Regions from separate parts of the Anaerobacillus sp. QJM3NY_32 genome, predicted to be linked through region 2. Evidence: riboswitches for the same ligand, from Rfam matches in the RefSeq annotation. Region 2 holds a riboswitch; the other holds the start of a gene.
What was found. Region 2 has a riboswitch for S-adenosylmethionine ahead of AC0VYH_RS19585 (MetQ/NlpA family ABC transporter substrate-binding protein). Riboswitches for the same ligand answer to the same signal wherever they lie in the genome.
Positions count from the first base shown of each region.

Region 1: it holds a riboswitch for S-adenosylmethionine, as region 2 does, so the genes downstream of both, AC0VYH_RS11950 (homocysteine S-methyltransferase family protein) here and AC0VYH_RS19585 (MetQ/NlpA family ABC transporter substrate-binding protein) in region 2, are expected to answer to the same signal.

Region 1 covers NZ_CM149684.1:2,265,911-2,269,050, forward strand. Annotated here, with positions in the region: partial or broken gene AC0VYH_RS11940 (5'-nucleotidase C-terminal domain-containing protein) at 1-623, shown strand, start outside; gene AC0VYH_RS11945 (DUF3895 domain-containing protein) at 745-1,734, shown strand; SAM riboswitch class I at 1,827-1,936, shown strand; gene AC0VYH_RS11950 (homocysteine S-methyltransferase family protein) at 2,016-3,065, shown strand.
Region 2 covers NZ_CM149684.1:3,790,201-3,793,340, reverse strand. Annotated here, with positions in the region: gene AC0VYH_RS19590 (alpha/beta hydrolase family protein) at 1-832, shown strand, start outside; SAM riboswitch class I at 942-1,050, shown strand; gene AC0VYH_RS19585 (MetQ/NlpA family ABC transporter substrate-binding protein) at 1,220-2,026, shown strand; gene AC0VYH_RS19580 (methionine ABC transporter ATP-binding protein) at 2,048-3,082, shown strand; gene AC0VYH_RS19575 (methionine ABC transporter permease) at 3,072-3,140, shown strand, end outside.

The DNA of each region.
Region 1 (3,140 bases), 1.5 Mb from region 2:
ATGGTGACGAACTGAAGGATTGGCTTGAAATGTCAGCAGGCCAATTTAATGTGATCAACAAAAAAGATAAACAGGAACAGCCTTTAATTAATCCTGATTTCCCTTCTTATAACTACGATGTGATTGATGGCGTTACCTATCAAATCGATGTTACTGAACCGGCGAAATATGATATGAGTGGGAGTGTAGTAAATGCTGATGCGAATCGAATTAAATCGCTAAAATACAACGGAGAAAAGGTAACGAAAGATATGTTCTTTATCGTCGCTACAAATAATTACAGAGCAACAGGCGGTGGGCATTTCCCGCACTTAGACGGTTCGAATATTGTCATTGATTCACCTGATGAAAATAGACAAATTTTAATTGACTATATTCTTGAAAACAAGACAATTAATCCAACAGCTGATCAGAACTGGTCATTTCACACAGTCAATAAGAAGAAACTGAACGTCACTTTTGAATCCTCGTTACAAGCCAAAACCTATGCGGAAAGCATTCAAACGATTCATTTTGTTGATGAAACAGAAAATGGTTTCGCTAAATATACACTCGACTTAACGAAACAGAAAAAAGAAAAGCATCATCATAATCATAAGGGCGAGCACGGCCGCCATCGTTAAGAACGAATTCACGCCAATTCATCAGAATTGGCGTTTCTTATTTTAAGAATTTATCCGATGCAAACAATATTGGAATATTTACTGATATAATGGCATTACTATCGTACAGAAAGGGATTTATATGACACAAAGCCTGACAAGCACCCAAAGAGATGAGCTTTTTTCAGATCTGACAAATGAGCAACAAACGTATGTAATGAATTTTCTTAAACGCGGTAAAAAAACGGCTTTTGCGAATGTAATTGCTAGAAGTAAAGGGCGGATGATTCCAAGTGGGGCAACGGATGAAGAAATCAGGATGCTGCTTGATGATTGGATACTAGAAGATTACATCGATGCGGGCTTCGTTTCAGATGATTTAAAATGTGAGTGCGGTCGCTCTTTACGGTATCAGTATGTTGTTCGACATGCAAAAACAGGAGAAACGCGGCGTTTCGGGATTAATCATTTCGAAGAGCATACCGGATTATCCGCTTCCATTGTGAGAGAAGTTGTGAAGGGATTTATGGAAATAGATTATGAGTTGGATGAGCTACTGTTGAAAAGACAGAACGGCTATCCTACATACGACATTCCTGAAGGATTGAACCTTCCACAAGACATTGAACAGCTACTTTCATTAAATCTTCCATTACTAGATTTACAAGAAAAAAGGCTAAACAGTTTAATCAGATCTTATCGTGAAGAAAAAGAAGCTCTTCAAAGAGGAAGCAACACTGTAGAACAAGTAGTCAACCCGAAAAGCAACCAGGAAGAACCGAAACCAGAAGAGGAATTACAAGGCGCTTTTGATTTGTTCGCGGAAGATGTTCAAGAACCTTTACAAGAAAAGACAAGCGAGAAACCTAAGGAAACCTATTTTGTAGGGGACCTTTCATTTACAACACAGGAAGAGGTAGACTCTTATATTCAGCAAGGTATGGAAAGCGCCCTAATGATTTGTGAGCTTTTGATTAAGGAAGGAAAGGTACAAGACAAGAGATACTCCACAAAGAAACCAAAAATTTATTATGCTGTTTGTACCTACCTCGATTCATTTGTTGCATCTGGATCAATGTCAGTCGAGCCGATAGGGCGTGAAGATCGCATCTATCGTTTGAAAAGCAAGTGAATATCCTAACATTTCGTAATTATCAGATAAGTGATTGACATTTCCAGTTAACCGGTCTATAATTTCACACATGTTCAAAAATTAAATCAACACTCTTATCAAGAGCGGCGGAGGGAATAGGCCCTATGATGCCCGGCAACCTTTCAACTTCAGTTGAAGCTGGTGCCAAATCCTACAGGTGATATCACCTGGAAGATAAGAGGAGGATTATGTTAGCAATCCCTCTTCTTATTGTTTAAGAAGAGGGTTTTTTATTTTATCCAGAAAAGGAGCTGTTACACATGAAAAGAACACTTGAAGAACGATTGCAAGATGGTCCAGTTATTTGCGGGGAAGGTTATCTATTTGAACTAGAGCGTCGTGGTTATTTACAAGCAGGATCATTCGTACCCGAAGTTGCCCTAGACAACCCTGAAGCGCTAAAACAAACGTATCGTGATTATATGCTTGCAGGTTCAGATGTCGTACTTGCTTTTACGTATAATGGTCATCGAGAGAAAATGAGGATTATTGGAAAAGAAGATTTGTTAGAACCGCTCAATAGACAAGCCATCCGCCTGGCTAAAGAAGTCGCGAAGGAACACCCTGAAGAAGAAGCGCTAGTTGCTGGAAACATTTCAAATACAAACTTATTTGATCCTGAAGATGAGGAAAGTAAGGAACAAATTCGGTCAATTTTTGCTGAAATGGTGAAATGGAGCAAAGAAGAAGGCGTTGATTTCATCAACGGCGAAACCTTCTACTTCTATGAAGAAGCCAAAATAGCGCTAGAAGAGATTCAAAAGCAAGGTCTTCAAGCTGTGATTACACTCGGACTTATGAGTGAGAACATTTTAAGGGACGGCTATACGGTTGAGGAAGCTTGCCGTTTATTAGAAGAGCAAGGTGCACTAGTTGTTGGCATGAATTGTTTTAGAGGGCCTGCCACAATGCAGCCTTACATTGAAAAAATTAGACAGTCTGTTAACGGCTATGTTGGTGCTCTTCCAATCCCTTATCGTACAACAGAAGAACACCCAACATTCTTTAACTTACCAGACGGTGGCTGTGCGTGTACATTGCCAACAGAGACGACCTTTCCAACCTCTTTAGACCCGCTTTATTGCAATCGCTATGAACTAGCGGAATGGGCTAAGAAAGCAAAGCAGGTTGGCGTCAATTACTTCGGACTCTGTTGCGGGGCTTCTCCAAGTATGCTGCGAGAGGTGGCTGAAACAGTTGGCAGAACAACTGTAAACTCGGTATATTCTCCAAATATGGAAAAGCACTTTTTGTTTGGAACGGATGAGACATTGAAAGATCACAATACGGCTTATCGAACAAAGGCCTAATTTATAACAACAACCGGAGAACTTAATTTCTCCGGTTGTTGTTTTTTTACCAAAAACCCTATCTGTACACCTGTA
Region 2 (3,140 bases):
GTCTCAATCAAATGCTGACGTTCTCGAATGCCTGGATCTCTCGACACCAGAAATGTTTACATACGCTGGGAAAGACGGTTTGGAGATTCAGGGCTGGCTCATGAAGCCAAAGGATTTTAAGGAAGATCAGGAACATCCCCTTATTCTTGAAATTCACGGTGGACCACATATGATGTATGGTAATTCATTTATGCACGAATTTCAGCTTCTTGCAGCAAAAGGATATGTTGTCCTTTATACGAATCCACGTGGTAGTCAGGGATATGGACAAGAGTTTGTGAATGGTTGCCGAGGAGATTATGGTGGGGGTGATTATGAGGATTTGATGGCGGGTGTTGATGCCGCTTTGAACAAGTATTCCTTTATTGATGAAGCTCAACTTTTCGTGACGGGAGGAAGCTACGGTGGCTTTATGACGAACTGGATTGTTGGGAAAACCGATCGATTCAAAGCAGCGGTTACCCAGCGCTCCATTTCGAATTGGCAGAGTTTCTATGGCGTTAGTGACATCGGATACTTTTTCACAAAGTGGGAAGTTGGAAGTGATTTAGATGAAAACCCTGCTAAGCTATGGCATCATTCACCGCTTAAGTATGTGGACCAAATCGAAACCCCACTTTTAATTCTTCATAGCGAAAATGATTACAGGTGCCCTATAGAGCAAGGAGAACAGTTATATGTGGCTTTAAAGCATCGTGGGAAGGAAACGATGTTTGTAAGATTCCCAGATTCTGATCATAATTTATCAAGAAGCGGTCATCCAGAACTACGAGTGGAACGACTTAAGCATCTAGGAAACTGGTTCGACAATTACCTAGAAGGAAGACAATAAGAAATCTTTCGACAAATAGCGGGCGGTGACAGGCACTTTTTGAGATCTTCCCTTGACGCCCTTCGAGAAAGATACTATACTATTGAAAATAGTTAAATAATATTGAAAACTCTTATCAAGAGTGGCAGAGGGACTGGCCCTGTGACGCCCAGCAACCATCTCAGTTCGTGAGAAAGGTGCTAATTCCAGCAGACGAGCAATCGTTTGAAAGATGAGAGAGAGTTCAGCGCTGCTGATAATGATGAAATGATACAACTCTCTCTGTACTTTACAGAGGGAGTTTTTTTATTGGGAGGGGATTTTAGCAGATCGAAGCACTTTTGCGCTTTTATATTTTAGCGCTAAAACGCTTTACATTACTATATGAACTTTAAAGGAGATTGAGAAATGAAGAAATCATTGTATTTATTAGGTGCACTTATTTTAGTCTTTTTGGCAGGTTGTTCTGGAAATGAGGCTTCTGGAGATTCAGAAGATGGCCCACTGAAGGTAGGGGTAACGGCTGGTCCGCATGAAGATGTGATGAACAAGGTGAAGGAAATCGCAGCGGAAGACGGGTTTGAAATTGAAGTGATTGCGTTTAATGATTATGTGATGCCAAATACAGCCCTTGATGAAGGGGAATTGGATGCGAACGTATTTCAGCATGAACCTTATTTGAATGATTATGTAAAAGAAAGAGGACTCGAGCTTTCCAAGGTAGCAACTACGATTACTTTCCCAATGGGAATTTATTCTGACAAATATAAGAGTCTTGATGAATTGCAAGAAGGCGACAAAGTTGGCTTGCCTAACCATTCAACAGGTGAACCTAGAGCGCTAATGTTGTTTGAGCAAGCTGGCATTATTGAGTTGAAAGATGGCGTTGGTGTTAAAGCAACGATCAAAGATATTGAGAAGAACCCTTATAATCTCGAATTTGTTCCATTAGAAGCTTCACAAATTCCAAGACAGCTTGGTGAGCTTGCGATTGCAGCAATTAATACGAACTTTGCAATGGAAAGTGGACGCGTACCGAAAGAAGATTCTCTTGAAATGGAACCCGAAGATTCCCCGTGGGTGAACGTGATTGCAACACAAACAGAGAACAAAGATGATGAACGTATTCAAAAGCTAGTGAACTACTATCAATCAGATGAAGTGAAGCAATTTATCCAGGACGAATTTAACGGTTCTGTTGTTGCATCCTGGTAATTCGAAAGAGGAGTGAGCACGATGATTCGATTAGAAAATATAACGAAAACGTATAAAAGCGGTGAGACGATTACGAAGGCGGTTGATGATGTTTCCATAGAAGTTGAGAAAGGAAGCATCTATGGCGTCATCGGTTATAGTGGTGCTGGAAAGAGCACGCTTGTCCGAATGGTGAATCTTCTGGAGCGACCGACAGATGGAAAGGTATTTATCAATGACATTGAGCTCACTTCTTTGTCTACTGGAAAGCTTCAAAAAACAAGACAGCGCATCGGGATGATTTTTCAGTCTTTTAATTTATTGAAAACAGGCACTGTGTATCAAAACATTGCTATTCCGCTGAAGCTTACGGGTCTTCGTAAAAAAGAGATTGAAGCGCGAGTTGATAAATATTTAGGTATCGTTGGGTTATCGGATAAGCGGGATGCTTATCCTTCCCAGCTATCAGGTGGTCAGAAGCAGCGTGTGGCGATTGCCCGTGCGCTTGCTCATGAACCTGAAGTGCTACTGTGCGATGAGGCAACGAGTGCCCTTGACCCAGATACGACAGAATCAATCCTATCTTTATTGGAACAAATCAATCGTGATTTTGGAATCACGATTTTACTCATTACGCATGAAATGCACGTTGTCCAGAAAATATGTCATGAAGTGGCTGTGATGGAGAACGGGAAGGTGATTGAACAGGGGCGAGTGATCGATATCTTTAGTAAGCCTGCTACAACGACGGCCAAACGATTTGTTCAGTCGTTATTCCAGGATGAGCTTCCAGAGTCGCTTGTGTCTCGATTGAAAGAGCGTGGTCAGATCGTGAATCTTTCATTTATTGGGGAGAAATCAGGTAGTCCCGCTCTTGCGCTTGTTAGTAAGAAGTTCGACGTGTATCCGTCCATTTTAGCAGGGAACATTACACAACTGAAGGATCAGCCTTTTGGTAGGCTAGTCGTTCATTTAGATGGGGAAGCGGAAGAGACGGCTCGGGCCGTTGCGTTTTTAGAGGAAAGTGGCGTCGTAGTAGAAGGCTATGTTCAGGAGGTGGAAGCTCATGTCAGCTAAGGTATCGGAGTTTATTGATCTTTGGGGTGCAGACATTTGGAACGCGATTATTGAAACA